DNA from 2 places in the Paenibacillus sp. FSL R5-0341 genome. Region 2 is predicted to be linked to the other one. Evidence: a T-box and tRNA genes for the amino acid it is inferred to sense, from the RefSeq annotation. Region 2 holds a T-box; the other holds one or more tRNA genes.
What was found. A T-box is a leader RNA that pairs with one kind of tRNA and senses whether it is charged. The one in region 2 lies ahead of leuS (leucine--tRNA ligase), so its partner is inferred to be a tRNA-Leu.
Positions count from the first base shown of each region.

Region 1 (15,602 bases), 2.3 Mb from region 2:
GATCGCACTGGAAACTGGGTGACTTGAGTGCAGAAGAGGAGAGTGGAATTCCACGTGTAGCGGTGAAATGCGTAGATATGTGGAGGAACACCAGTGGCGAAGGCGACTCTCTGGGCTGTAACTGACGCTGAGGCGCGAAAGCGTGGGGAGCAAACAGGATTAGATACCCTGGTAGTCCACGCCGTAAACGATGAGTGCTAGGTGTTAGGGGTTTCGATACCCTTGGTGCCGAAGTTAACACATTAAGCACTCCGCCTGGGGAGTACGGTCGCAAGACTGAAACTCAAAGGAATTGACGGGGACCCGCACAAGCAGTGGAGTATGTGGTTTAATTCGAAGCAACGCGAAGAACCTTACCAGGTCTTGACATCCCTCTGATCGGTACAGAGATGTATCTTTCCTTCGGGACAGAGGAGACAGGTGGTGCATGGTTGTCGTCAGCTCGTGTCGTGAGATGTTGGGTTAAGTCCCGCAACGAGCGCAACCCTTATATTTAGTTGCCAGCATTTCGGATGGGCACTCTAGATAGACTGCCGGTGACAAACCGGAGGAAGGTGGGGATGACGTCAAATCATCATGCCCCTTATGACCTGGGCTACACACGTACTACAATGGCCGGTACAACGGGCTGCGAAATCGCGAGATGGAGCCAATCCCAACAAAGCCGGTCTCAGTTCGGATTGCAGGCTGCAACTCGCCTGCATGAAGTCGGAATTGCTAGTAATCGCGGATCAGCATGCCGCGGTGAATACGTTCCCGGGTCTTGTACACACCGCCCGTCACACCACGAGAGTTTATAACACCCGAAGTCGGTGGGGTAACCGCAAGGAGCCAGCCGCCGAAGGTGGGATAGATGATTGGGGTGAAGTCGTAACAAGGTAGCCGTATCGGAAGGTGCGGCTGGATCACCTCCTTTCTATGGAGAATCGTTTCCCGAGTGGAAACATTCAAATATAAAATCTAGCCAGGTCGGCTAGTTACTCACTCGTTGCTCAGTTTTGAGAGCTCAAACTCTCAGACAGCTTGCTTTTGCATGGAGCTTGTTCTTTGAAAACTAGATATCGAAACGAAACAAACGCGAATTAGAACATTCCTTTAAGCTGATCTTGTGTAAACAAGTGAAGTGTTTTTATAAGGTAGATTGCACGTACGATGGTATCGGGTGGGAGCGACTTTTGGCTTTGCGCAAGCAAAACAAGGGAAGCGAGCAGTCGAAATCGGAGCACGAGGTTAAGCTACTAAGAGCACACGGAGGATGCCTAGGCGCTAGGAGCCGATGAAGGACGTGGCGAACAACGAAACTGCCTCGGGGAGCTGTAAGCAAGCTTTGATCCGGGGGTGTCCGAATGGGGAAACCCAGCTGGGGTAATTTCCAGTTACTCATAACTGAATACATAGGTTATGTAGAGGCATACCAGGGGAACTGAAACATCTAAGTACCCTGAGGAAGAGAAAACAATAGTGATTCCGTCAGTAGCGGCGAGCGAACGCGGAGAAGCCCAAACCAGAGAGCTTGCTCTTTGGGGTTGTGGGACGTCTCACATGGAGTTACAAAGGAACCGGTTAAGCGAAGAGGTCTGGAAAGGCCCGCCAAAGAAGGTAAAAGCCCTGTAGTTGAAAGTCTGTTCCCTCCGAGACGGATCCCGAGTAGTGCGGGGCACGTGAAACCCCGTATGAATCCGGCAGGACCATCTGCCAAGGCTAAATACTTCCTAGCGACCGATAGTGAAGCAGTACCGTGAGGGAAAGGTGAAAAGCACCCCGGAAGGGGAGTGAAATAGAACCTGAAACCGTGTGCTTACAAAAAGTCAGAGCCCGTTTTAGGGGTGATGGCGTGCCTTTTGTAGAATGAACCGGCGAGTTACGTTCCCGTGCAAGGTTAAGGTGAAGAGCCGGAGCCGCAGCGAAAGCGAGTCTGAATAGGGCGACTTAGTACGTGGACGTAGACCCGAAACCGGGTGATCTACCCCTGTCCAGGGTGAAGGTGCGGTAACACGCACTGGAGGCCCGAACCCACGCATGTTGAAAAATGCGGGGATGAGGTGGGGGTAGCGGAGAAATTCCAATCGAACTCGGAGATAGCTGGTTCTCCCCGAAATAGCTTTAGGGCTAGCCTCGGAAAACAGAGTCGTGGAGGTAGAGCACTGATTGGGTGCGGGGCCCGCAAGGGTTACCAAGCTCAGTCAAACTCCGAATGCCATAGACTTACTTCCGGGAGTCAGACAGTGAGTGCTAAGATCCATTGTCAAAAGGGAAACAGCCCAGACCATCAGCTAAGGTCCCCAAGTGTGTGTTAAGTGGGAAAGGATGTGGAGTTGCACAGACAACCAGGATGTTGGCTTAGAAGCAGCCACCATTGAAAGAGTGCGTAATAGCTCACTGGTCGAGTGACTCTGCGCCGAAAATGTAACGGGGCTAAACACACCACCGAAGCTATGGCTTGATGCTTTGCATCAGGGGTAGGGGAGCGTTGTATAAGGGTTGAAGGTGTACCGTAAGGAGCGCTGGACATTATACAAGTGAGAATGCCGGTATGAGTAACGAAAAGATCAGTGAGAATCTGATCCGCCGAAAGCCTAAGGGTTCCTGAGGAAGGCTCGTCCGCTCAGGGTAAGTCGGGACCTAAGGCGAGGCCGAAAGGCGTAGTCGAAGGACAACAGGTCGAAATTCCTGTACCACCGTAAGCCGTTATGAGCAATGGGGGGACGCAGTAGGGTAGTGACGCAGACTGATGGATGTCTGTCCAAGCAGTAAGGCTGATGTGTAGGCAAATCCGCACATTGTAAGGCTGAGCTGTGATGGGGAGTGAAAATTACAGTAGCGAAGGTCATGATCTCACACTGCCAAGAAAAGCCTCTAGCCAGGTGATGGTGCCCGTACCGCAAACCGACACAGGTAGGCGAGAAGAGTATTCTAAGGCGCGCGGAAGAACTCTCGTTAAGGAACTCGGCAAAATGACCCCGTAACTTCGGGAGAAGGGGTGCCCCGGTAGTGTGAATAGCACGAGGGGGCCGCAGTGAAAAGGCCCAAGCGACTGTTTAGCAAAAACACAGGTCTGTGCGAAGCCGTAAGGCGAAGTATACGGGCTGACGCCTGCCCGGTGCTGGAAGGTTAAGGGGAGTGGTTAGGAGCAATCCGAAGCTGTGAACCGAAGCCCCAGTAAACGGCGGCCGTAACTATAACGGTCCTAAGGTAGCGAAATTCCTTGTCAGGTAAATTCTGACCCGCACGAATGGCGTAACGACTTGGGCGCTGTCTCAACGAGAGATCCGGTGAAATTTTAATACCTGTGAAGATGCAGGTTACCCGCGACAAGACGGAAAGACCCCATGGAGCTTTACTGCAGCTTGATATTGAATTTGGGTACGATCTGTACAGGATAGGTGGGAGCCTTTGAAACGTGAGCGCCAGCTTGCGTGGAGGCAACGTTGGGATACCACCCTGATCGTATCTAGGTTCTAACCTGGTACCGTAATCCGGTGCGGGGACAGTGTCAGGTGGGCAGTTTGACTGGGGCGGTCGCCTCCTAAAGAGTAACGGAGGCGCCCAAAGGTTCCCTCAGAATGGTTGGAAATCATTCGAAGAGTGCAAAGGCATAAGGGAGCTTGACTGCGAGACCTACAAGTCGAGCAGGGACGAAAGTCGGGCTTAGTGATCCGGTGGTACCGCATGGAAGGGCCATCGCTCAACGGATAAAAGCTACCCTGGGGATAACAGGCTTATCTCCCCCAAGAGTCCACATCGACGGGGAGGTTTGGCACCTCGATGTCGGCTCATCGCATCCTGGGGCTGAAGTAGGTCCCAAGGGTTGGGCTGTTCGCCCATTAAAGCGGTACGCGAGCTGGGTTCAGAACGTCGTGAGACAGTTCGGTCCCTATCTGTCGTGGGCGTAGGAAATTTGAGAGGAGCTGTCCTTAGTACGAGAGGACCGGGATGGACGTACCGCTGGTGTACCAGTTGTTCCGCCAGGAGCACCGCTGGGTAGCTATGTACGGACGGGATAAACGCTGAAAGCATCTAAGCGTGAAGCCCCCCTCAAGATGAGATTTCCCAGTATGTAAGACCCCTTGAAGACGACGAGGTAGATAGGCTGGGGGTGGAAGTGCAGCAATGCATGGAGCTGACCAGTACTAATCGGTCGAGGGCTTATCCAATTTGCAAGTGATAATTCGCGTGTTTCGTTTCGAATCTAGTTTTCAGAGAACAACAACTCTGAAATGTAAGCACCGCGTTTGGTGGCGATGGCGGAGGGGTTCCACACGTACCCATCCCGAACACGACCGTTAAGCCCTCTAGCGCCGATGGTACTTGGACCGCAGGGTCCTGGGAGAGTAGGACGCCGCCAAGCGAAACCCCATTGGGGTATTTTTTTTCGAAAATTGATAAGGGCCCTTAGCTCAGTTGGTTAGAGCGCACCTCTGATAAGGGTGAGGCCGGTGGTTCGAGTCCACCAGGGCCCATAGCAAGACCACAACAAGAAATACACCAGAGTATGGGGCCATAGCTCAGCTGGGAGAGCGCCTGCCTTGCAAGCAGGAGGTCAGCGGTTCGATCCCGCTTGGCTCCACCATTCCCTGATAGCTCAGTTGGTAGAGCACTCGACTGTTAATCGAGTTGTCACAGGTTCGAGCCCTGTTCGGGGAGCCAGTAAGGCCCGTTGGTCAAGGGGTTAAGACACCTCCCTTTCACGGAGGTAACAGGGGTTCGAATCCCCTACGGGTCATAATATGGAGGCTTAGCTCAGCTGGGAGAGCATCTGCCTTACAAGCAGAGGGTCGGGGGTTCGATCCCCTCAGCCTCCACCATATAACTTTTATAACGACGCGGGGTGGAGCAGCCCGGTAGCTCGTCGGGCTCATAACCCGAAGGCCGCAGGTTCAAATCCTGCCCCCGCAATTAACTTTCCTTGAGAAAGTATTATGGAACCGTGGTGTAGTTGGCCTAACATGCCTGCCTGTCACGCAGGAGATCGCGGGTTCGAATCCCGTCGGTTCCGCCATTTTTTAATTAAGTAAGGCTCGGTAGCTCAGTCGGTAGAGCAGAGGACTGAAAATCCTCGTGTCGGCGGTTCGATTCCGTCCCGAGCCACCATATATAACACCTGTAATACGCCGGTGTAGCTCAACTGGTAGAGCAACTGACTTGTAATCAGTAGGTTGGGGGTTCAAGTCCTCTCGCCGGCACCATGTAATCCTGGAGGATTAGCGAAGCGGCCAAACGCATCAGACTGTAAATCTGCTCCCGTACGGGTTCGGTGGTTCGAATCCATCATCCTCCACCAGTTTTTCTATGAGTCATTAGCTCAGTTGGTAGAGCACCTGACTTTTAATCAGGGTGTCGAAGGTTCGAGCCCTTCATGACTCACCATTATATGCGCGTGTGGCGGAATTGGCAGACGCACTAGACTTAGGATCTAGCGTCTTTGACGTGGGGGTTCAAGTCCCTCCACGCGCATCCCTTATTTGCGGAAGTGGCTCAGCGGTAGAGCATCGCCTTGCCAAGGCGAGGGTCGCGGGTTCGATTCCCGTCTTCCGCTCCAATATTTTGCGCCCTTAGCTCAGCTGGATAGAGCGTTTGACTACGAATCAAAAGGCCGGGAGTTCGAATCTCTCAGGGCGCGCCATTATAACTTCATATTTTGCCGGCGTGGCGGAATGGCAGACGCGCTCGACTCAAAATCGAGTGGGAAACCGTGGAGGTTCGAGTCCTCTCGCCGGTATAGATAACGGGATGTAGCTCAGCTTGGTAGAGCACCTGGTTTGGGACCAGGGGGTCGCATGTTCAAATCGTGTCATCCCGATTGTTGTTATGCGGGTGTAGTTCAATGGTAGAACTTTAGCCTTCCAAGCTAATAGCGTGGGTTCGATTCCCATCACCCGCTTAAATATTGAAAAGAAAGAGATGGTACTCACCGTCTCTTTCTTTTTTTGCGTTCATAGGTATATTGGAGATTGTAGTACACCATGACCACAGATTATATAGCTCACTAGATGTACCAGTATGTATCCCATTCTCACGAGAGATCGTTCCTCTCATAACTCTTAGTAATTGTGGAAAGTTCTCAAATGGAACAGGTCTAGCACAACACATCCTCCAACACTAAATCTAAGCTTCTTTGTCACATTTTATAAAAACGCTTACAAAAATAGCTTGCGTAAATCATCAGCCTGTAATACCATATCAATTAAGCGCTTAACCTTTAGGGGTAAGGCGCTTAAACTTAACTTAGATTAAGCGCTTAACCCGTAGAGGAAAGGATGGCGATCATTTCATGACAACAATTCGACTGACGATGGCTCAGGCATTGCTTCGATTTTTGGATCAGCAATATATCTCGGTTGACGGGGTGGAAACCAAGTTTGTGAAGGGAATCATCGGTATTTTTGGACATGGCAACGTAACAGGCATTGGAGAAGCGCTGGAGCGTAGTCCCGGAAGCCTGACGTATATGCAAGGAAAGAACGAACAAGGCATGGTGCATACGGCAGCAGCCTATGCCAAGCAGAAGAACCGCAGACAGATCTATGCATGTACAACATCCATTGGACCTGGTGCTTTGAATATGATTACGGCAGCAGCTACCGCAACGGTAAACCGGATTCCGGTTTTATTGCTTCCTGGAGATAACTTTGCTACACGGGAACCAGACCCGGTGTTACAGCAGCTGGAAGTAAGCAGTGATTATACAATTTCAGCTACTGATCCATTCAAAGCCGTCAGTAAGTACTGGGATCGCATCGTTCGTCCCGAACAGTTGATGATCGCTGCTACACAGGCCATGCGTGTGCTAACCGACCCGGCAGAGACCGGAGCAGTAACACTCGCACTGCCACAGGATGTGCAGGCAGAGGCGTACGATTACCCGGAATCGTTCTTTGCCCGAAAAGTACATTATCTGGACCGTCGACCGCCGGTACAGGCAGCCATTGAACGGGCAACGCAGCAGATTGCCCGTAGCAGAAAGCCGCTGCTCGTTGCAGGCGGCGGCGTGTTGTACTCTGAGGCATCTGCTCAATTAGTGGAGTTCGCAGAAGCATTTGGCATTCCGATCGCCGAGACGCAGGCGGGTAAGAGCGCAGTCTCTTGGGACCACCCACTGAATGTGGGGGCCATCGGGGTTACTGGCTCTCTGGCAGCCAACAGACTGGCGAGAGAAGCGGATGTGGTGATCGGCGTCGGTACTCGGTTCTCGGATTTCACGACGGCGTCCCGCTCTGCTTTTCAGCATCCGGAAGTGTCATTCATCAACATTAACCTAAACAGCATGGATGCCGCCAAGCTAGGCGGGGAAGCCATTCTGGCAGATGCACGTGAAGGGTTACAGACTTTGCAAAAGGAATTGCAGCAAAGACAATACCGCAGTGCATATGGCGCATCCGAAGTCGCTGATCTCCGAGTTGAGTGGAATGCAGAAGTAGATCGGCTGTATGGAGCACAACATGAAGCTGGACTCGCGCAGACTACAGCAGTCGGCGTAGTTAACCGGACGATTGATCCATCCTCCGTTATTGTGTGTGCGGCAGGCAGTCTGCCAGGCGATCTGCATCGTCTATGGCGAGCGGCTGAACCAAAGACGTATCACATGGAGTATGGATTCTCCTGTATGGGGTACGAGGTAAGTGGAGCGTTCGGAGCAGCACTTGCCGAGCCGGATCGTGAAGTGTACGCGATGGTAGGGGATGGCAGTTATCTGATGTTGCATTCAGAGTTTGTGACCAGTTTGCAGGAACAGAAGAAGATGACTATTTTATTATTCAACAACAATGGATTTCAGTGTATCCATAATTTGCAGCGGGAACATGGCAGTGACGGGTTCGGCAATGAGTTCCGTTATCGTGAATCCGAGAGTGGACGACTGACCGGGGATTATATGCCAATGGACTTTGCAGCTCACGCCCGAAGCATGGGAGCCAAATCCTATAGAGCCGAGACAGCAGAACAGCTGGAACAGGCACTCCGAGATGCGAAGAACGAAACGGTGAGTACGTTGATTGAAATTCCGGTTGTGCCTGGAACCAACGCAGGTGGATATGAGTCGTGGTGGAATGTAGGTGTGCCAGAAGTATCTGCCGAAGAGAAGGTAGTTCGTGCTCATCATACGATGCAAGCCAACCGTGCCAAAGCAAGACCTATTTAATCCGATTTTGAGCACTGCATTCCGATTGAACCACTATGTTGAACGAAAAAGGAGACGTGGAGCAATGAGCAAGCTGCCATTCCAGCTTGGGATTCATCCGATCAATTGGGTAGGTGAAGATGTGAAAGAGCATGGTGATGCGACAACGTGTGCACAGATTCTGGATGACATTCAGCGTCTTGGGCTGACAGGTACAGAGATGGGACGCAAATATCCAACCGATCCTGCTATACTGCGTGAGGAATTGAGTAAAAGGAATATCAATCTGGTCTCCCAGTGGAAATCAGTATTGTTCTCCGATCCAGCGTATCGTCAGTCGGAGTTGGACAATTATCGCAAACATGCAGAATTTCTGCAATCCATGGGTAGTAAGGTGATCAGTACAGCGGAGGTAGGCGGTTCACTTCATTTTGATCCAAGACGGACACCGAATGAAAAAGAAGTGCTCAGACTCAGTGAATCGGAATGGCATATCCTCGCTGAAGGATTAAATGAAGCAGGAGCCATTGCACGTGAACACGGGTTGAAGCTTACGTACCATCATCATGGAGGTACAGTGGTAGAGCAACCGGATGAGATTGATCGACTGATGGAGCTAACCGATCCTTCTCTCGTGTATCTGCTCTATGACACAGGTCATGCCTATTATGGCGGAGCCGATCCACTTGAACTGCTACGCAAACATTATGATCGGATCGCTTATATCCATCTGAAAGATATCCGCCCGCATGTGCTGGATGAAGCACGCGCGGAGCAATCCGACTTTGTCGGTTGTATTCGTAGAGGGGTGTTCACTGTACCAGGGGATGGATGCATTGACTTTGCTCCTATTCTGCAAGAACTGATCACACGAGGGTACGATGGCTGGGCGATGCTTGAGGGAGAGCAGGATCCGGCGATTCATAACCCGTATGAGTACGCCAAACGCTCCTTGAACTATATGGAGTCCTTATTCCAGCATAGCTGATATAGGCATAGCGATGGGGAGAGGACCATACCCATGAAGTGAAAAAGGAAGAAGGCCAGTAAGAGTATAAGGTTACGATTGGAAAATAAACTGACCTACTCTAGCCGTGTACTAATCCTCACGATGGAATGAGTAACCAGTCTAGATATTCATATACAACATGTAAAATTCCACCACAGAAAGGGGCTCACATACAATGACTTACGTATCCTTTCCCGTATCCAGGAAGAAGGATTTTACCGCGATTGGCCGTCTGTGTATCGACTTGAATGCCAATGAGATCAATCGCCCAATGGAAGAGACGATGACGTTTACGAAATATGTGGGTGGCTCTCCGGCCAATATTACGATTGGCATGTCCAGACTGGGTATGGAGACAGCTTTTATTGGTAAGATCGCGGGTGACCAAATGGGCAGATTCATCCAGAGTTATTTGGAGAAGAACGGCATCGACACATCGAATGTAGTTACAGATGACACCGGAGCGGTGACAGGGCTCGCTTTTACCGAAATCAAAAGCCCAACGGATTGCAGTATCCTAATGTACCGGGACAATGTAGCTGATCTGTTATTACAGGCGCAAGAGGTGCAGGAGCAGTTAATTGCTGACTCCAAAGTGCTGCTAATCTCAGGTACAGCCCTCGCGCAGAGCCCATCCCGTGAAGCCGTATTACAGGCACTTACGTATGCGAAAAAACATGGCACAGTTATTGTGTTTGATCTGGACTATCGCCCATACACATGGACATCGGACGAAGAGACGGCGGTCTATTATAACCTCGCAGCCGAGAAATGCGATATCATTCTGGGCACACGTGAAGAGTTCGACATGATGGAGACATTCGACCACAATCCGGATCATAGCGATCAGGTGACTGCGCAGAAATGGTTCGATTTCTCAGCGAACATCGTTGTAATCAAACATGGCAAGGAAGGTTCCATTGCTTATACGCGTGAAGGGCTTTCCCACCGTGCGGACAGCTATCCGGCAAAAGTGGTCAAAACGTTCGGTGCAGGCGATTCTTATGCGGCAGGGTTCCTGTATGGATTGATGCAGGGCTGGACGATTGAGCGCAGTATGGCGTACGGCAGTGGCGCAGCAAGTATCGTCATTTCGAGCCACAGCTGTTCGGATGCGATGCCAACGGTGGAACAGGTGAATGACTACATCGAACGTTGCAATCGGGGCGAGATTACCGTGTCTTGAAGCACGTTGCAATACTTTGAATAACACACTCATACAGATCAACATCAATGATATAAGTTCAACATAAGGGATCACACATAAGCGAAGGGAGACAGGGCTATGGGAAAAGGGATTTCTGAAGCGTCTGCAACAGTGACAATGGTACAAAACTGGATCGGAGGTGCCTGGGTAACCCCAGCGTCAACTCGTACGGAGCCGGTTGTGAATCCGGCGACGGAAGAAGTTATTGCACATGTGCCACTGTCCGAACAAGCGGACGTGGATCTGGCCGTTCAGACAGCACGAGAAGCGTTCAAGTCATGGAGCAGCACACCGGTTCCACGCCGTGCACGTATTCTGTTCCGCTACCAGCAGCTGCTGGTGGAACATTGGGAAGAACTCGCTCGCCTGGTGACGCTGGAGAACGGTAAAAGTTATGCCGAAGCTTACGGCGAGGTATTGCGTGGCATTGAATGCGTCGAGTTCGCGGCCGGTGCCCCGAATCTGATGATGGGCAAACAACTGCCTGACATCGCGACAGGACTGGAGTCGGGCATGTACCGCTACCCGATCGGTGTTATTGGGGGAATTACCCCATTCAACTTCCCAATGATGGTACCGTGCTGGATGTTCCCGCTGGCTATTGCGTGCGGTAACACCTTTGTCCTGAAGCCGTCCGAGCGCACACCGCTACTGGCAGGCCGCCTGGCAGAGCTGTTCAAGGAAGCGGGGCTTCCGGACGGCGTGCTCAACATCGTTCACGGTGCGCATGATGTCGTGAACGGGTTGCTGGAACATAAGGATATTCAAGCGATCTCCTTTGTCGGATCACAACCTGTGGCTGAATACGTCTACACTACTGCATCCAAGCATGGCAAACGGGTACAGGCACTCGCGGGTGCCAAGAACCACTCCATCGTTATGCCAGACGCCGATCTCGATCTAACCGTGAAAGAGATTACCAGTGCAGCTTTTGGTTCAGCAGGGGAGCGTTGCATGGCATGTGCGGTTGTTGTGGCTGTGGGTGATGTGGCTGACGAACTGGTACAAAAGCTGGTGGAAGCAGCTGACCGCATTACCATTGGTAACGGTATGAATGAGGGCGTGTTCCTCGGTCCCGTCATCCGTGGACCACATAAAGAGCGCACACTCAGTTACATTGAAGCGGGAGAGCAGGAAGGCGCGGCATTGATCCGGGATGGACGCAAAGATCAGGCGACAAGTGAAGCTGGTTATTTTGTGGGGCCAACGGTATTCGACCAAGTTGAGAGCAGTATGAAAATCTGGCAGGATGAGATCTTTGCTCCGGTACTCTCGGTGGCAAGAGTGTCTACGCTGGAGGAAGCGGTAGAACTGGCGAATCGTTCAGACTTTGCCAACGGGGCGTGTCTGTTCACCCGCAGCGGGGCGAGTATGCGTCAATTCCGTGAAACGATTGATGCGGGCATGTTGGGTATTAACCTGGGCGTACCTGCGCCAATGGCATTCTTCCCGTTTTCCGGGTGGAAGAAATCCTTCTACGGTGATCTGCATGCCAATGGCAAGGATGGTGTTGAATTCTACACTCGCAAGAAGATGGTAACGGCGCGCTGGTAACAACCAGAGCATAACTCGGGCTAAGGGGAACGCCCAGCCCATATGGACGCACATAGGGAGGATAACGGAATGGGCAAGGACAAAGTGAGAATTGGCATCATCGGTGCTGGACGGATCGGCAAAATTCATGCAGACAATCTCCTGCGCAACCTGCATGCCGAGATTGTGGGAATCAGTGACTTGTTCGCGGGTCCTGATTTGGAGGCTTGGGCCTCCAGACGTGGCATTCCTGTTGTAACGACAGACAGCAGTCAGTTGATCTCGATGCCTAATGTAGACGCGGTGCTGATCTGTTCTTCAACAGATACACATGTGCCGCTGATCGAACAGGCCGCCCAGGCGGGCAAACACATCTTTTGCGAGAAGCCGGTCAGCATGGATCTAGCACAGACTCAAGCGGCTGTAGCGGCGGTCCAGAAGGCTGGCGTGAAGCTGCAAATCGGATTTAACCGCCGCTTCGATCACAACTTCAGACGGGTACGTGCACATGTGCAGGATGGTACGATTGGTGATCCACATATTATCAAAATTACGTCTCGTGACCCGAGTCCGCCGCCTGCGGAGTACATTCGGGTATCTGGCGGGATCTTCATGGACATGATGATTCATGATTTTGACATGGCACGCTATCTGTCCGGGAGTGAAGTGGAAGAAGTATACGCCCAGGGCAATGTGCTGATTAATCCGGTCTTTGCAGAACATGGTGACGTGGATACAGCGATTGTAACGATGACGTTTGCCAACGGAGCGATTGGTGTTATTGATAACAGCCGTCAGGCTGTATATGGATACGATCAGCGTGTTGAAGTATTTGGTTCGATGGGCAGCGCGGCAGCAGCGAATGATCATCCGAATACGGCTGAGATCAGTACAGCGACCGGGCTGATGCGCGACAAACCGTTACACTTTTTCCTGGAACGTTACAATGAAGCGTATGTACAGGAGACAGCCCTCTTTATTGATGCAATCATTAATGATACACCGGTTATCGTAGATGGCCATGATGCAGTACAGGCAGAACGAATTGCGCTGGCAGCAAAAATGTCCATGGAGCGGGGAAGACCTGTGAAGCTGAGTGAAGTCCCTGGGGTGTCCCTGGAATCGCAAACGGCAACGTCATAGGTGGATAATTAAAGTCACTTTTTTGAATAGAGCGCATGAATAGTCCAATTTTTGTTTTTAGAAGTATCATGTTGTTGTGGACGACTACAGAAAGGAGTGGATGGCTAGATGTCAGAACGTATTGTGAAACCCGTGGTCAATCCGGAGGGGGACGGTACGCTTATCAACGTAACACCGGAGTCGGCGGGGTGGGAATATGTTGGCTTTCAGGTAGCGAAGCTGGCGGAGGGGGAGACGCTAACCCGTGAGAGCGGTGATCAGGAACTCTGTGTGGTGCTCCTCAGCGGTTTCGCCAATGTAAGTACCCGGGAGCACACATGGGATAATATCGGAAAAAGAATGAGTGTTTTCGAGAAAATCCCGCCGTATTCGGTCTACGTCTCAATTTCCGATCAAGTGCAGATCACAGCGCGTACTGAACTAGAAATTGCTATATGTGTTGCGCCCGGAAAAGGCACGTATCCGGCTCGTCTCATTGCACCCGAAGATGTAGGGGTAGAGGCGAGAGGATATGGCAATCTGGAGCGCCAGATTCACAACATTTTGCCGGAACAAAAGGAAGCGGACAGTCTGCTCGTTGTTGAGGTGTTCACACCAGATGGGCATTGGTCCAGTTACCCGCCACATAAGCATGATCGGGACGCACTCCCGGATGAATCTTTGCTGGAAGAAACGTATTATTTCCGTGTGCAGCCTGAGCAGGGGTTTGCCATTCAGCGTATATACACGGATGATCGCTCTGTGGATGAGACGCTTGCAGTGAAAAACGGTGAAGTGGTGCTTGTTCCGGACGGATATCATCCGGTAGGTGCTCCTCCGGGGTATGAGGTCTACTATCTGAACGTGATGGCTGGCCCAACCCGGACATGGAAATTCCATAACGACCCTGACCATGAGTGGTTGATGAAAAAGTAAAACAGTTCCTGCTACGCACATTGTGCTCGCTTCAAGTTGCGTATGCAGACTTCCCCCTGCATAATGAGAAGAGAACAATTATCTATGTATAACGAAATTTATATATAGCACAAATGGGGAAAAACAATGAAAGCAACCATATACGATATAGCACGCGAGGCGGGTGTATCCATTGCAACCGTCTCGCAGGTCATTAATGGCAAAGGCAAAATCAGCGAGAAGCGACGCGCCGAGATTATGGAGATCATGGAACGCCTACATTATCAACCCAGCGCGATCGCAGCTGCACTTACAGGTAAGCAGACGTATACACTGGGGCTGCTCGTACCGGACATTTCGAACCCGTATTTCGCAGAACTGGCGAGAGCAGTCGAGGATCGAAGCCGTCAATTGGGCTACAGTGTGGTCATCTGCAGTACGGATAATAAGGACGAGCGGGTAGAGCGTTACCTGAATCTGCTTCAGCAAAAAAGGGTAGATGGCATGATGGTCGGAACCGGAATCGATAATGCCGAAATTTTGTCACCTCTCTTGCAGCAGTCCATCCCTGTCGCTTTGATTGCCCGTCATATGCCGTCCCTGTCGGTTCATACAGTCACCATTGACGACATACTCGGCGGAGCACTCGCAGCGGAGCATCTGCTTGAACTTGGGCACACCCGTCTAGCGGTATTGTCGGAACCGTCCAAAGTCAGCAGCAGTCAGGAACGTGTACGCGGATTCCGTGAAACACTGATTAAGGCAGGTCAGACGCTGGAACCGAATCAGATCCGAGAATCGGCAGCTGACCTGAGCTCGGCCAAAAAAGAGGCGCTACTGCTGCTCGGTGAGAACGATCACCCAACAGGTTTGTTCTGTTGTAATGACATTCAGGCCATTGGTGCTCTTCAGGCAGCCAAAGAGCTGGGGCTACGTGTGCCAGAGGATGTGTCGATTATCGGGTTTGATAATACCATTTTGGCTTCGGTAACCAGTCCACCGCTTACGACCGTTGCCCAGCCAATTGAAGAACTGGGACATCGGGCTGTAGATCTGTTGATTGAAGAGTTGAAGGATGAGCGTAAAGAGCCGCAGAAAATTGTGCTGAAGCCTGAGCTGGTTATCCGAGATTCAGCAGGCCGTGTATTGGGCTGATAACAATTAGGTTTCCAGCGTGGGCTGACCAGCCGTGAGGCCAAACGGGCCAAGCCTACTTGTGTCATATTGAACTTTTATCCAGATACGGGTGCCGTATCATCCCTCATTCGGAATATGTAACATAACAATGTAACAAACAAGCCGCGTTCCCCCAATGGGAGAACGCGGCTTGTTGATTTAAATCTTGAACTTCTTCACTTCCTCGGCGAGCGTATTAGCTTGTTGAGCCAGTTCATTGGAGCGCTCCGAGATACTCGTAATGTAATTGAACTGTTCCTGCGTAGAGGAAGCAACCTCTTCTGTGGAAGCGGCGCTCTGTTGCGACATGGCCGCTACGCTGGAGATCACTTCAGCAATTTTGCCCGAGCTGCTGTCCAGTTCAGTTGTTGCAGATGATACCTGCTGAAGCTGGTTGTCGATGCCTTCAATGGATTGTTTGATTCGCATAAACGAATTTCGCATCTCATGCACCGCAGCGACCTGCTGCTCAATACCATGTTCAGCAGAATCAACCTCGCTCACACTTTGACGACTAGCCGCCT
Region 1 covers NZ_CP150241.1:319,235-334,836, forward strand. The annotation lists rRNA gene MKX75_RS01440 (16S ribosomal RNA) at 1-916, shown strand, start outside; rRNA gene MKX75_RS01445 (23S ribosomal RNA) at 1,229-4,154, shown strand; rRNA gene rrf (5S ribosomal RNA) at 4,232-4,348, shown strand; tRNA gene MKX75_RS01455 (tRNA-Ile) at 4,387-4,460, shown strand; tRNA gene MKX75_RS01460 (tRNA-Ala) at 4,495-4,570, shown strand; tRNA gene MKX75_RS01465 (tRNA-Asn) at 4,572-4,647, shown strand; tRNA gene MKX75_RS01470 (tRNA-Glu) at 4,652-4,723, shown strand; tRNA gene MKX75_RS01475 (tRNA-Val) at 4,730-4,805, shown strand; tRNA gene MKX75_RS01480 (tRNA-Met) at 4,823-4,896, shown strand; tRNA gene MKX75_RS01485 (tRNA-Asp) at 4,922-4,999, shown strand; tRNA gene MKX75_RS01490 (tRNA-Phe) at 5,016-5,091, shown strand; tRNA gene MKX75_RS01495 (tRNA-Thr) at 5,111-5,186, shown strand; tRNA gene MKX75_RS01500 (tRNA-Tyr) at 5,196-5,281, shown strand; tRNA gene MKX75_RS01505 (tRNA-Lys) at 5,292-5,367, shown strand; tRNA gene MKX75_RS01510 (tRNA-Leu) at 5,374-5,454, shown strand; tRNA gene MKX75_RS01515 (tRNA-Gly) at 5,465-5,539, shown strand; tRNA gene MKX75_RS01520 (tRNA-Arg) at 5,547-5,623, shown strand; tRNA gene MKX75_RS01525 (tRNA-Leu) at 5,641-5,719, shown strand; tRNA gene MKX75_RS01530 (tRNA-Pro) at 5,727-5,800, shown strand; tRNA gene MKX75_RS01535 (tRNA-Gly) at 5,811-5,881, shown strand; gene iolD (3D-(3,5/4)-trihydroxycyclohexane-1,2-dione acylhydrolase (decyclizing)) at 6,272-8,137, shown strand; gene iolE (myo-inosose-2 dehydratase) at 8,202-9,104, shown strand; gene iolC (5-dehydro-2-deoxygluconokinase) at 9,301-10,311, shown strand; gene MKX75_RS01555 (CoA-acylating methylmalonate-semialdehyde dehydrogenase) at 10,411-11,886, shown strand; gene iolG (inositol 2-dehydrogenase) at 11,956-13,008, shown strand; gene iolB (5-deoxy-glucuronate isomerase) at 13,117-13,923, shown strand; gene MKX75_RS01570 (LacI family DNA-binding transcriptional regulator) at 14,050-15,057, shown strand; gene MKX75_RS01575 (methyl-accepting chemotaxis protein) at 15,238-15,602, opposite strand, start outside.
Region 1: it encodes a tRNA-Leu, which carries the amino acid that the T-box ahead of leuS (leucine--tRNA ligase) is inferred to sense. The anticodon was not compared.

Region 2 (15,602 bases):
GATTCTCCAGTACCCGAAGGTTTGATCTGGTCGATATCAGGCAACAGCAGTGGAAGTTGATCCTCCGGTACTGTTTTCATCGTTCCGTCTTCCAGATGCAGAATCGGGATTGGTTCACCCCAGTAACGCTGACGGCTGAACAGCCAATCGCGCAGACGATAGGTCACTTTCCCTTGTCCTTTGCCGTTCTCTTCCAACCAAGCAATCATCTTGGCAACCGCTTCTTCATTGTTCAGTCCGTTCAGGAAATCGGAATTCACATGCGCGCCATCACCAGAATATGCCTCTTGTGTAACGTCTCCACCTTGAATAACCTCAAAGATATCCAGACCGAACTGCTTCGCAAATTCCCAGTCACGTGCATCATGACCCGGAACAGCCATAACCGCACCTGTACCGTAACCTGCAAGAACGTAATCAGCAATCCAGATCGGCAGTTTCGCGCCATTAACGGGATTGATTGCATAAGCGCCGGTGAATACACCTGTTTTGTCTTTGGCCAAATCTGTACGTTCCAGATCACTCTTACGAGAAGCCTGCTCCTGATAGGCCTGAATCGCTTCACGTTGGTCATCGGTTGTAATCGCTTCTACCAACTCATGTTCCGGAGCAAGTACTGTAAAGCTCGCACCGAACAATGTGTCCGCACGGGTAGTGAACACCTTGATGACTTCCTCGCGACCCTCAATGGCAAAAACAACTTCTGCCCCTGTGGATTTACCAATCCAGTTACGCTGCATATCCTTGATGCTTTCAGACCAATCCAGCTCTTCCAGGTCTTCCAACAGGCGCTCTGCATACTCGGTAATTTTCAGGACCCACTGGCGCATCGGTTTACGTACAACCGGATGTCCACCGCGTTCACTTTTGCCATCAATAACCTCTTCATTAGCCAGTACCGTTCCAAGGGCTTCACACCAGTTAACTGCGACTTCATCCACATAAGCCAAGCCTTTATTGTACAGCTGGATAAATATCCATTGCGTCCATTTATAGTATTCAGGGTCCGTTGTGCTGATCTCACGATCCCAGTCATAAGAGAACCCGAGAGATTTGATCTGGCGACGGAAATTGTCAATATTGCGGAATGTAATATGCCGTGGATGTTCACCTGTATCCAGTGCATGCTGCTCAGCAGGCAGACCAAAAGCGTCCCAACCCATTGGGTGCAATACATTGTAACCGCGCATACGTTTATAACGAGAAATTATATCCGTTGCCGTATATCCTTCCGGGTGGCCTACGTGCAGACCTGAACCGGATGGGTAAGGGAACATATCCAGTGCATAAAATTTTGGCTTAACTGGGTCCTCACCCGTTTTAAACGTTTTGTTTGCATCCCAGTATTGCTGCCAACTTTTTTCCATGACTTGTGGCTGATAGCCGTGTTTCGGCTGGTTATTCTCACTCATCTATTGTTCCTCCTTCAGGTTATTCGCTTTATCTTTAATTGCAACAAAAAAACCTCAGCATCCCGTAGCGTTTGCAGCGCTAGGGACGAGAGGTTGAATTCCCGTGGTACCACCCTAGTTAGCGGACGAACGTGCTTCGTCATCCACTCCCTTTGGACCTGTAACGGCGGTTAACCGATGCGGATTTCCATTCCTGAACCCAAGCTTTATACAAGCAGGTTAAACAGAATGGTGTAATCACCGCATTTCTCCAAGGCGAGTTCGCAAATCACTGTCAACCGGCTTGCACCAACCGCCGGCTCTCTGTTATGTACAGGAATTACTACTAATCCTTATCATCGAAATATGTATACAATATCGGGACCATTATATAAAAAAGCAAGCCCAAAGTCAATATTACACGTGATAATTGCCATCTTGGAGAACACAGTTCGAACCGTTCCATAACACTAGTTGTTATTTAGGATAAGCGAAAACGCTCAATGCCTTCCTCCAGATTATGAATGGTCCAATTCACATGTTCCTGATTATCATATTGGCGATAAGCACACTCAATACGTAGTACAAGATCAAAGTACAAGTCATACAGACTTCTTCTTCTCAGCTCACTTTCAGTCGTAATCGCATGCCCATACCCTTTCACAAAACCGGGAGTATAGTTAAAATGACTGAAATAATGCTCCATCAGAGGGTCTGCCCACAAAGAACGTTCAAAATCTATAATCGCTGTGATATGACCTGCATCCACTAACACATTGCCATCCCACAGATCCCAACTGACAAGCACAGGTTCTTTGACATCGTCCAGCACATCCGATTTTTCTTCAATCAAGCGTCTCAACTCAGGGTAATCCATCGAAAATGTAATCCCGGCTTCTTCCCCATCGACAAGAATGTCATCCATCAAATTCATAAATGCTTCTTTCCATGTGGAATATCGCTGTTTTTGCTCCGAGAAATATCCGAACTGCTCACCCTTGATTTCATTAATTCGACGATTGTACTGACCTAGCTGGTGTTCAATGGCTTCCTGCTCTTCCGCAGAATACAGATCCTTGACCTGATTATAGGGTGTTCCAGACATATACTCCATGATAAAATAACGCGCTGGAGCAATGGTTAATGAATCATCATAAGCCAGCAATTGGGGTACGGGAACATCCTGCAGCTCGCTGATAAGACGCAATGCCCCAACTTCGGCAATCATCAGATCCTGTTCACAGCGCATCAGATTTGTCGAAGCTGAAGGAGCAATTTTGAGTACCACTCGCTGTGCATCACTCAGTGTAATGAGATATGCGTGATTGGCCCAGCCATCCACCATTTCCTTGTACTCCTGTATACTTGCAGAGAAGTGCTGCTCTATTATGGCATTCAACTGTTCTGTCGAGAGTCTAGTTTTATATGTACTTTCCACTTATACACCTCACCTTGACTATTTATTGATTTTCTTAGAAAACGCTTTCCATCCGACTATTATGGCCTCCTTTACTATAACTAGCAATACTTTTTGTCACGTAATTATGTCTTTCCTAGCATTCCCTTGGTAGATTATAGAAGCTTGTTATTCATTTTCCATAGAAAATCAAACAAAAAAACTGCCCTTATGCATCATAAGGACAGTTCTCATTATTCGCTCTCATTTCACAGCAACGTAGAACAAGCGCTGTGCGCTGTCTCCGGCCTCTTTCCATTCAAAATCCGCATATACCTTCACGTCTCTGAAGCCTGCCTTGGACAACTCCAGCTTCATCCAGTCCGGGTCATACGCACGCTGAACATGAACTTCTTCAAAGCGCTGGTACATATCCTTGCTACCATCTTCCACACGCGAAAAGATACTGAGATGATGCTCGATCTCACAGCGATCCTGGTCCAGATCACAAGTCCAAATATAAGATACGGAGCGCTCATCCAGTACGAAAGGCTGCTCCTCATCATAACGAATAAGGGTATTGGGATGATGCACATCAAACAGGAACGTTCCACCAGGCTTCAGCATCTCATATGTGCGCTGGAATGTACGAACGACATCTTCTTGTTCAAGCAGGTAATTGACGCAATCACAGAAAGATATTACCGAATCCACAGGCTCCGGAACTCGCCAATCGCGCATATCCTGCTGCACCCAACGTACACTGCCTTCCCGATATAAGCGATGACCCTGAGGCGTGGCCTCCATCTTGCTGCGTGCAACCGACAGCATATCTGCTGAGAGGTCAATGCCTGTAACTTCAAAACCGGAGTTTACGAGCGGGATCGTAATAGAGCCCGTCCCACAGCCAAGTTCAGCGACACTTTTGGGCATTCCATGCTGTTCCCATGCTGTTCTTGCAAACCTTATCCAGTCCGGATAAGGCATATCTTCCATTAATTCATCATAGACGTAGGCAAATTTCCGGTAAGACATGTCAGGCACCGCACTTTCAATTTCATTTTCCAATCCTGTTAACAAAAGAAAAAGCAGGGGCATCCGGTGTATACCCAGCCTATCCCTGCCTTATCCGAGCTCCATGTTACAACTATTTAACCAGTAAAATTACTTGTTTTCACTTTGATCCGCAGGAGCAGTTTCGGACAGATACGTCCAGCTTTCCTTTTGAACCACCAATCCGTCTTTCATCAATTTGCCCAAGGCACGCTTGAAAGCAGACTTACTGATGCCAAAACGCTGCTTGATGATATCCGGCGGGGTTGCATCCGAGTAAGGCATGCCGCCCATAGGACGCTCTTTCATAAAGGCGAGCAGCTTGTCTGCATCTTCGTTACGTCCAACTTGTTTGAGTTGAGTCATGGCCAGATTCACACGTCCGTCTTCACGTACCAGTGTCACCCGACATTTAACTTTCTCACCAAGACGCAGCATATGGCTACGTTCAGATGAATGAATCATCCCAATCGCGCCAAAGCCCAGTACACCGCCCTCTACAAGTACAAAAGTACCCATCTGCAGTGGCTTGTATACCGTCGCTTCAACCCATTCGTTTAACCATGAAGTTGGCGCATGGAAAGACAAGGGTGAAAGCTCACGTTCCCCGGCCAATTTGGCACGCAGACGTCCCTGCTTGTCATGTTCCATGATTACAAAAACTTCATCCCCTACTTGAGGACGCAGTTCTTCCAATTCAGGCAGTTCACGAATAGGAAGCAGTAATTGCCGCCCAAGTCCCATTTCCAGGAAACAGCCCAGTCGTGGGTGAACATCAGCCACAACCAGTCGTGCCATTTCTCCAAGCATGAGATAAGGCTTTTTCATCGTTACGGCCAGACGATCTTCTGTATCAAAGAATACAAATACCTCTAGCATCTCACCAATCTTAATATCCCGTGTTAACTCGGTGTAGTGAAGCAGTACATCTTCCGATCCTGTCGTCAAAAAGAAGCCAAACGGAGACACTTCACGTGAAACCGGCAAAGAGACGACTGTTCCAGCAATCAAACTCATACAGTTTCCACCACTTTGGCATCAGACCATAGACGTTCAATGTTGTAGTATTCACGCTCGTCGCGGTGGAAGATATGAACAACAACATCGCCCATGTCCATCAGTACCCAACGTGCGGAATCCATACCTTCGATACCTTTGATCGTCGCTCCGGCTGCATGAGCCTGTTTGCGAATTTCAGTGGCAATGGCCTGTACCTGTGTATCGGAATTCCCGTGACAAATAACAAAATAATCTGCCACCAGAGAAACATTAATTAGATCCAACGCTACAATATTGGATGCCTTTTTGTCGTCAGCGGCAGCAACCGCCATATTCATAAGTTCTTTCGATGATACTGTCATGAACCAACCTCCATAATCTATAATTGTGCAATTAAGTCATTCCGCGACAGCATAGTCAAAGGATAAATGACACGTCGTTGCGAAATCAGCAAGCTGATCGTCGAATCGAATCCGGCAATTAAACCTTCCTCCAGACTACGTTCAGCCTGTTCGCGAATATGATCCACTCCCGGGAAATCTCGTCCCGGTTCAATGTAATCGGCAAGACATACCACTTTGTCCAGCAAGCTCATGCCTACCCGACCCGAGGTATGCCACCGGATGGCATGAATAACTTCGGAATCCGTTACACCGTAATCACGCTTGGCTACAAAAGCACCGACTTCGGAATGCCAGAGCTGCTTGTCATGCTGCAGAAGTTCCTGGTTTAATCCGTTATCACGGATGACCGCTTCCATCTCCGCTACGGGCCAGTACTTCGCCACATCATGCAATATCGCTGCCAGATCTGCTTTCACAGGATCAGCACCATATTTTTTAGCCAACATCACAGACGATTCCATCACGCCCAGTGTATGCTTCCAGCGTTTTTCCGGCATTTGACCAGATACGGCTTGAATCAGTTCCTCACGGCTTAGTGCCATATAAACCGCTCCTTACAATGTATTGGTGCACCTCATCAGGAATCATGAAGCGTACCGACTGTCCTTTGGCAAGACGTCTGCGTACGGCTGTCGATGAAATATCCACCAAGGGCATCTCGGCTAATAGGACCCGATCCTGTAACTCGTCTGGTAGATCATCCAGATGTAACTGGAAGCCCGGCCGACCAACCCCAATAAAGGTTAAGCGTTCGGCAAGTTCTTCAATCTGCTCCCATTTGGGAAGATAGTTCACCATATCCGCCCCGATAATGAAATAAAATTCATGTTCAGGATGGCGACGCCACAGTTCCTTCATCGTATCGATTGTATAAGACACTCCGCCCAGTTCCATCTCGATGCCCAGCACCTCATATTGCTGTACACCCTTCACTGCCGCTTCCGTCATGTCGAGACGTTGCTGTCCCGAAGCTCCGGCGCCACGTTTGTGAGGTGGAACATGGGAGGGCATGAACCAGATTTCATCCAGTGCATGTGAATCCCTTGCCGCCTCTGCTGCCAGGAGGTGCCCCATGTGGATCGGATCAAACGTACCACCCATGATGCCGATCTTCACCTGCGTCACGCTCCCTTATCTAGGTAGTTCGATTTGTTTGTTATCGCGCGATTCTTTGTACAGGATGATGGTGTTACCGATGAGTTGTACAAGCTCACTTCCCGTTTCACGGGCAACTTCTTCTGCCATCTCTTTTCTGTCCTCGTCATTGTTGTTCAACACTTGCACTTTCATCAATTCGCGCTTCTCAATCGCATCTTCGATGTGACGGAACAGGTGTTCATTCGTTCCACCTTTACCAATCTGAAATACAGGGGTCAGGTGATGTGCCTGTGACCGCAAAAAGCGCTTTTGTTTACCGTTTAACATGAATACTCCATACTCCTTATGTTGAGCAGGCCCTGATTGACAGTTCAAAGACTGTCCAGGCCTGACCGTTCAATTATTATTTTCACACTTCAAAACTGTTTAGTACAGCTCGTCTCATCGTCTCCACTGGAGCCGGAATACCGAGCCAATGTTCAAAGGCCACTGCACCCTGGTATACAAACATACCCAGACCACCGTGTACCGTGCACCCGCGTAACCGCGACTCCCGGAGCAGACGGGTTTCCAGCGGATTGTAGATCAGATCACTCACCGCTGCGCCTTCACGGATCAGTGTGGGATCAACCGGTGCTTCATCAACATGTGGGTGCATGCCTGCAGCCGTTGTGTTAATAACGATATCAGCCGTAGCCAGTACCGTTGCAGCGTCTTCTATGCCACTACCCGAGATCTCTCCCAAGCCATGGGCACGTAAATCCGAAGCGAGTGCAATAGCTCTGTCCGCTGTACGGTTCAGAATGTGGATGCGTTCAGGCTTCTCCAATGCAAGTGCATATATGACACCTCTCGCTGCTCCACCTGCGCCCAAGACAGCAATACGTTTACCCGCAAGCTCCGGCACAGCCTCTTCCTTCAGAGATCGGACATAACCAATACCATCCGTATTGTACCCTGTCAGTGTTCCACCTTCATTGACGATGGTATTCACCGCACCAATGAGGCGAGCACTTTCATCGATCACATCCAGATACTGCATTACCTGCTCTTTGTGCGGGATGGTGACATTGACACCACGATAGCCCAGTGCCACAATTCCCCGAACTGCCGCTTCCAGTTGATCTGGATGAACATGCAGTGGCATATACATTCCATTCACTCCTGCAGCCTGCAGAGCCGCATTGTGCATTGCCGGCGACTTGGAGTGAGCAATAGGATCACCCATGACACCAAGCAACACGGGAAGTGAAGAGTTGAAATTTTTCTGCTCAGACATAGGTCCGCCTCCGATCCATCTGATGTAGAGGTTCTGATAATACTAGATCAAGGATGGGCGGATCTGTACGCGAATGCCTTTTGGAGCATGAACAGCAACCAGTGCGCCAATATCGCCATTTACCTTAATCCAGCCCAGACCCGAGATGAATACATCCGATTGACTGCCGCGTTTGATGCGGAATTCATGTCTGGTCCATTCAGCCATCTCTGCTGCATCCTCACGGGTTGGTGGAGACAACAATTCTCCCAGGTGGTCGCGGTACAAGTCGTCTGCACGCTCCAGCTTCGTCCGGTGAATATCAAGCGCAGTGCTGATAAAACAAGTGAACGACTGACGATCACCTTCAACAAAGTCAAATCGAGCCATGCCGCCAAAGAACAGCGTCTGACCGGAATTCAACTGATACACAGCCGGTTTAAGCGGTTTTTCCGGCATGATGGCAGCGAGATCTTTACGTGAAACAATCTCGCTGAAACGCCATGGATACACGATTCCAGGCGTATCAATGATATATTTTCCATCATCCAGCGGAATGTTTACCATATCCAGCGTCGTTCCCGGATAACGGGACGTGGTCAGTTCCTGCTCCAGATCGCTGTAATCACGGATCAGACGGTTAATCAGTGTGGATTTACCCACATTGGTACCGCCAACCACGTACACGTCACGATCTTCGCGATACGTTCCCACGAGCTCAAGCAGTCGGTCGAAGCCCTGATTTTGCTTCGCACTGCACAAGACTACATCCACTGTGCGCAAACCTTGTTCCTTGGCTTGCTTTTGCACCCAGTTGCGAACCTTGTTCCAGTTGGTTACCTTCGGAAGCAAGTCCGTTTTGTTCACAGCAAGTAATACCGGGTTGTTGCCTACAAAACGTTGCAGACCGGAAATAATACTGCCATCAAAGTCAAACAAATCAACGATATGGATGACAAGTGCATCCTTATCCCCGATTTTGCTAAGCAGCGCCAGGAATTCGTCCTGATCCACCGTAACGGATGATGACTCATTGTAGTTTTTGATACGGAAACAGCGCTGGCATATAACCGGTTCACGATCCAATGCCTTCTCGGGGATAAACCCTGGTAATTCCGAATTTTCTGTTTGCAGATGCACGCCGCATCCGCTGCACCTTACGGCAAGATTGCCGTTATGCGGTTCTGTCATTTCTTCTTTTCCTCCTCAAGCCATAAGCCTTTCCTGCGTAAACTCGTTAGAGCAATCCGTTCCACGCGCCGATTGAAGCGGGTCATAAAGCCTTCGTCTCCTATGGAGATTGGCAGTACCAGAACGGTATATAGCCCCATTCGGTTCCCTCCATAGACGTCCGTAAGCATCTGATCGCCTACTACAATCGTTTTTTCAGGAGATAACTCCATCATTTTCATTGCTCTACGAAACGGTACATTCGATGGTTTGCGTGCACTATGCACAAACTGGATATCCAGCGGGGTCGCAAACAGGGATACACGATTCAAATTGTTATTGGACACAATCATTAGCTTGAAACCTGCCTCTTTCACACGTGCAAACCATTCAATCAGTTCGGGCGTAGCATCAGGGGCTTTGGCTCCAACGAGTGTGTTATCCAGATCAGTTATAATTCCACGGTAGCCTTGAGCGTACAGCTCTTCCAGATTAATGTCAAAAACCGTGTCTACACGCAGCTTGGGCATTAACATTTTAAACAAAGAAGTCACCTCAGTTTCATACGACACACTATATCACAAATCCGTCTTTCCTGAAAATGCATACAGCGCCTGATGGCATAGGAAAAAAGGAAAAACGGGACGGGCAACAACTATGCCCGTTCCGCTTTCAGTTCCTTCCGCAGCTTCAAGGCGGTCTGATAGACACCCTTCCAGTCGTCGGCAGTTACGGACGCCGGACTGTAGCGAGTCTGTTCAAACTTCGTAAGAAGCTCATGCAATGTCGCTTCTGCAGCCGGTTTGGCCTGGCTCCATCGAGTTACCGATTCACGAAGTGTTTCGTCTCCGCTCCGGGTCAGTCCTTTGCGTTTCACATACTGAATCCAACGCTCGGTCTCTGCCACTACCTTCTGTTCAGGGGTGAGCGGTCCACCTGTCCGTAGACGAAGCAGGAAGAATCGCATGGAGAAACGATTACGCCAGAACATGTATGCTACCCACAATACGATGATGGCTCCTGCAGCCCAGATAACAAAAGTCGGGATGGCAGACGTTGTCTGCTCAGGTGCAGGGGTCTGCTCTTCCTCTTGTACCGGCTCCTCTTCTGGCTGTTCTTCAGGCTCATCTACAGACTGTACATCAGGCTGTTCCGTGAGCAGCGGCATATCAAAGCCCGGCGTTGCTTCAACGGGAATCCATCCATACTCACCAAAGTAAACCTCTGCCCAAGAGTGTGCATCTGCATTGGTAACGGTGTAGGTCGTCTCAATCTCCGCGCCAGGTTGACGCGGAGCCTGCATGTCCGAATTCAGGGACAGTTGTCCAGGCGCATAACCTTTAACCCACCTTGCAGGAATGCCCTCCGAGCGCGCCATCATCACCAGCGCAGTGGAGAAGTAGTCACAGTAGCCCTCCATAATATCGAACAGGAAGCCTTCCACAAAGTCGCTGCTTACTTTTCGAGATAAATCCGGATTGTTCGTGTATTCAAAATTAGTTTGTAAATAGTTTTGCAGTAATGCCACTTTTTCATACGGCGTATTCGCAGATGCCGTTATCTCGGCTGCCAGATTCGACACCCGGTCAGGGAAACGGGATGGTAACTGCAAGTACATATCATCTGCCGGATTACTGTTATACAGATCTTCAAAAGACTTCGTACGAAGTTCATCCTCCACAATCACAGGGGCTTCAGATACGATGGTATATGTCTTGGGATACTGTGGTTGCTGACGGTCTGTCACCACATGCAGTTCAGCCTGTTCGGCATTCCACAGCATACGTTCCGTTCTGTCCTCACCGTTAATTGAACTCACTTCCGAGATCGAATAAGCACCAAACAGAATCGGATAGACATTGTCATTCAGCATCGTTACGTTCTGAGTCACTTGTTTGGTGTTCACGTTACCAGATTCATCATTCTCCAAAGGCTGTCCTGCTTCAACATTCTCTGTCGCACCGCGTCCACGGTCGTCCCAACCTGTGCCTGTGTACTCCGCACGTGTCTCACCGCGCCAGTAACTGCGCTCATTGGTCGTGACAGACATGACAGGGGTATAGTCGAAGTTGAATCCTCCACCAAGCTGATTGTCTTCCCTGCTGTATCCCGATTCAGTAGCCGCCGGAATATCGAGGTTACCGTTTCCAGCCTGACTAGTGGACGTTCCGGTAAAGTTACGCCAAGCCGTATATGGGTCCGTCAAGGTGGGTGGAATCTCCGGCATATTGACACTGGCTACAATAATCAAAGAAAAGATAATGGCAATATTGGCCAGGATTTTATAAGGATACCGGATAATTCGTTTCCATCCTTGTGGATACTGTAGCTGATAATTACGGAAATGCTGACATACAAGCCATCCCATGCCCGCGAACATCACCCAAGCGATTTCGATCCAGAGTGGAATCTGGGTAAACGAATCGAGAATCCCCATCGAAATGATGTTAACACCCAGAAAAACAAGAATTCGACGTGTTGTGGTCACGAGGCGCAGAGCAGCTTCAAGCATTACCCAAGCACACAAGGAGAACCAGATGTACGGCGTCATGTGCAATATAAACTGCTCCGCCCGGTCCGTTAAAGAACCATAAGGGACGTATACCGTGTAATCAATTAGCGTTTTATGCAAAATGTAAACAACGACAACCGCCTTGATGATCGTCCGATACACCGTTTTGAAGGGCAGAATGACCTCCAGCACACTGACTGCTGCAAGTGTCCATAACACCAGAGAAGTTGTCTCCGTATACCACGATTCCTGCGTAAACGATATCCACTGCATTCCAATCAGGAAAATCCAGAGCAATGAAGCTGCATGATACCAGGATCGTTTGCCTGTAACACTTTCATTTCCTTTTGTACTCATACAGAACCTCCCCCCATCACCGTTGGAAGCTCCTGCAAATGAGAAACCGTGAATGACCGCGTGCCTCTTCCACGCAACATGGCATTCCACTCCGCACTCCGGCGGGATTCACTGGTATCGATCAGAATATGACATGGAGTCATGCCCCGCGTATCGGCCCAGCGCAACAGTTCCAATATTTTTTCATCCTTTTGGGGAGAAATCACAACAAAATAAGCTCCCTGGGGCAGCTGACGCGCTATTCTTTCCACCCCAGGCAACAGCTGGGCATCCTGCCCGTTATATTGAATATCCACCAGATGATGCATCATCTTCTGTCGTTCCAGCAGACTTTCACTGGGGGCCATGAAGGATGTCTCCTCAGACAATGTCAATAATCCCATCCCCATCCGTTCCCTGGCACCATACTCCAGCAGAGAAGCAGCCGTGGACACGGCAATTTCGAATGCTTCCCCATGTTCATAACTTGCTGCCAGCGCATCGAGAACCAGAATGGTTTTCGGTACAGACTCATGCTCGAACTCCTTGGATTTCCAGTTTCCCGTCTTCGCCGTTGCATTCCAGTGAATACGGGAAAGTCGATCTCCGTATACATAGTCACGTACACCATTGATCTGGGTCGTCTCTCTCCTTGAACGAGTTAGCGCCGTCTGAGGACCGGATAACCGTGATTTGCGGTCGTAGAGCTGCCAATATGGAATAAATACCGTTCTTGGCAGTACTCGAAACTCGCCTTTGGCCTTAAACTTTCCGCGATGTTCAATCAGTCCAAATATGTCCTCACTGGCACATTCTGTTTCCGAAAAAACATACTTGCCCCGCTCAAGTGGCGGTGTCTGGAAAGACAGCTCGCCATTTCCTCGCATATTCGGAATCAAACTTTCTTTGAACGACCAGGATTCTCCGTTATGCCGGTGCAGCATTTCACGTACAACCACATAGGGAAGCGGGAGGAATCCCGGAATAGTCAGACTCAGCTGTACTTGAACCTGGTCACCTGCATGCAGCAGTTCTTCGTGATCCGGACCTGAAGATAGCTTGCGCACTCCCTGAGCACGTCTTACTCCGCTAAATCCAGCAATGGCAAGATACACACAGAGCAGGGTTACCATCGACAGCAACATGAGTGATGTCTTCCCGCCCTGAAACAAAACATAAGCCAGACAGCACATCCACACCATTGCGATGCTCCATACGCGTGGGTGGCGCAGCCCTCTATTGACTGTACTCAAAAGCGGCTTCATAAACTATTGCCCCATGGAGACGGGCACGCGTACCTGCTGGAGTACGGCATTCAAAACGGCCTCGGAACTCATACTGTCCAGTCTCGATTCGGGACGAAGCACAATCCGATGAGAGATCACATAAGGGGCCATCGTCTTCACATCATCTGGAAGCACATAATCACGTTCCTGCAAGAAAGCAAAAGCTTTTACGGCCATCATGAAGGATATGGCTGCCCGTGGGCTGGCACCCAGCAATACAGATGGGTGGGAGCGGGTTTGACGAACAACGTCAAGCAGATAGTCCATGACCGGATCACCAATAAAGACTTCCTTAATCTCCTGCTGGATTGCCGAGATTTGGTCCATATGGGTTACCGATTCAAGACGATCTACAGGTTGACCCAGCTGATGTGTCTTCAGCAGCGTTTTCTCAATCTCTTTATCGGGATAACCGAGACTTATTTTCAACATAAACCGGTCGAGTTGCGCTTCCGGCAATGTATACGTACCTTCAAAATCAATCGGATTCTGAGTTGCACAGAGCATGAACGGATGTGGCAGATCATACGTATCCCCATCAACGGTTACGCTGCGCTCCTCCATGACTTCGAGCAGAGCCGACTGCGTTTTCGTTGTTGCCCGGTTAATCTCGTCAGCGAGCAAAATGTTGGTCATCACGGGACCTGGACGGAAATAAAAGCGCTCATCCTTCGGATGAAACACGGATACGCCCGTAATATCACTTGGTAAAATATCAGGATTACATTGAATGCGTCGGTACTCTCCGCGCATGGATTTCGATAATGCCTTAATCAACTGCGTTTTGCCAGTTCCCGGTACGTCTTCAATCAGAACGTGCCCGCCTGCAAGCAAAGCTGTAAGTAAAAGTTGAATTTCAAAGGATTTCCCCATAATGCAGGATTCCAGATTCGAACGAACTGCGGATATGATTTGGATCGACTCTTTGCGCACAGGCATGTGGTCTAACCTCCTAAAAAAGCATACAGATTTCCTTTTATTGTACATGATCCACGGGCCTGAGTACACTCGAAGGAACTCACAATTTGTTTCCAGCCGTCAGATTCACCGCAGTTCACGCATGAATACGACAAAAAAGGCCCGGATACAAGTTATCCGAAGCCTTTGCTGAATCGCCTTATGTTAAAGTAGATATTCCATTCTATGTCAGCCTTTTGGCCTAACCACCAATGCGGCGAGAAATGAAAAGATGATCGCTGACGAAATCCCTGCCGCGGTCAGATCGAATATTCCCGTAATGACACCAAGCCATCCCTCTTTCTCCAGTTCCGTCAATGCTCCGTGCACCAAGGAATTACCGAAACTTGTGATGGGGATTGAAGCACCCGCACCTGCAAATTTAACCAAGGGGTCGTACAGGCCAAATGCATCCGCAAGCGCACCTGCCACAACAAGTGTGCTCATCGTATGTGCCGGAGTCAATTTGACACCATCCATCAGAAGCTGCCCCACAACACAGATCAAACCGCCAACGATAAACGCCCACAAGAACTGCATGACCTTTATCCCTCCTTTTCTATGGCTACCGCATGAGCAATACAGGGAATACTTTCACCCTGCTGGTACGAAATTGGAGACAGCAGTGCCCCGGTAGCAACGACGAGCACTCGCTTAAGATCACCCTTCTGCATTCGATTCAAAATGTGACCATAGGTTACCGTGGCAGAGCACCCGCATCCACTTCCCCCGGCAACAACATAAGGCTGTTTCTCCCGATCATAGATCATCAGGCCGCAGTCATTAAAAACCGTTTGTTCCATAGGAATGCCTTCTTTTTGCAAAAGCTCTTTGGTAATTGGCAGACCGACGGAAGCCAGATCCCCGGTAACAATAAGATCATAATAACTAGGCTCCAATCCCGTATCCCTAAAATGGGAAATCAGGGTGTCGGCTGCTGCCGGTGCCATCGCTGAACCCATGTTAAAGGGATCTTTGATGCCCAAATCCATAATGCGTCCAATGGTCGCTTTGGTAACTACAGGACCATCACCGGTACGAGAGACTACACCACACCCTGCACCTGTGACGGTATATTGCGCATAAGGCGGCTTCTGGGAGCCATACTCGGTCGGATAACGAAATTGTTTCTCGACCGTGCAGTTATGGCTAACCGTTCCTGCAAGGACGTAATCACCAGCTCCCGAGTCAACAATCATGGACGCTAGCGCTAACGTTTCCATGGAAGTAGAACAGGCTCCAAAGACACCCAGATAAGGCACACCCAGTTTTCGCGCTGAAAAGGAACTGCTAATAATCTGGTTCATCAGATCTCCACCGACAAAAAAGTGAAGCTCTTCCTTGGTGATATTGGCATTAACCAAAGCCAACTGGGAGGCCTGTTCCAGCAGTTTGCGTTCTCCCTTTTCCCACGTCTTCTCGCCGATCTCAAGATTGTCATAGACGTAATCAAAATCAGATGACAAGGGACCCTTGCCCTCATCAGGTCCTACAACTGCCGCTTTACCGATAATTCGTGGACGATCCTCAAACTGCCACGTTTGGCGGCCCAATCGCTTCATAGATGTCCACCTCCGAATCCCAGAAAGGCGTAAACGATGCCTACGACAAATGCTGCCACGACACCGAACACGATTACGGAACCAGCAAGTTTAAACATGTTGGCCCCTACACCAAGCACCAGTCCTTCAGCACGATGTTCCAATGCAGCAGAACACATGGAATTGGCAAATCCGGTAACC
Region 2 covers NZ_CP150241.1:4,630,802-4,646,403, forward strand. The annotation lists gene leuS (leucine--tRNA ligase) at 1-1,412, opposite strand, end outside; T-box leader at 1,491-1,760, opposite strand; gene MKX75_RS20780 (aminoglycoside phosphotransferase family protein) at 1,873-2,790, opposite strand; gene MKX75_RS20785 (class I SAM-dependent methyltransferase) at 3,052-3,822, opposite strand; gene MKX75_RS20790 (S1-like domain-containing RNA-binding protein) at 3,952-4,857, opposite strand; gene rsfS (ribosome silencing factor) at 4,854-5,201, opposite strand; gene yqeK (bis(5'-nucleosyl)-tetraphosphatase (symmetrical) YqeK) at 5,219-5,785, opposite strand; gene MKX75_RS20805 (nicotinate-nucleotide adenylyltransferase) at 5,769-6,359, opposite strand; gene yhbY (ribosome assembly RNA-binding protein YhbY) at 6,375-6,668, opposite strand; gene aroE (shikimate dehydrogenase) at 6,751-7,620, opposite strand; gene yqeH (ribosome biogenesis GTPase YqeH) at 7,663-8,790, opposite strand; gene MKX75_RS20825 (YqeG family HAD IIIA-type phosphatase) at 8,787-9,314, opposite strand; gene MKX75_RS20830 (transglutaminase domain-containing protein) at 9,425-11,638, opposite strand; gene MKX75_RS20835 (DUF58 domain-containing protein) at 11,635-12,882, opposite strand; gene MKX75_RS20840 (MoxR family ATPase) at 12,886-13,842, opposite strand; gene spoVAE (stage V sporulation protein AE) at 14,050-14,400, opposite strand; gene spoVAD (stage V sporulation protein AD) at 14,406-15,422, opposite strand; gene spoVAC (stage V sporulation protein AC) at 15,419-15,602, opposite strand, start outside.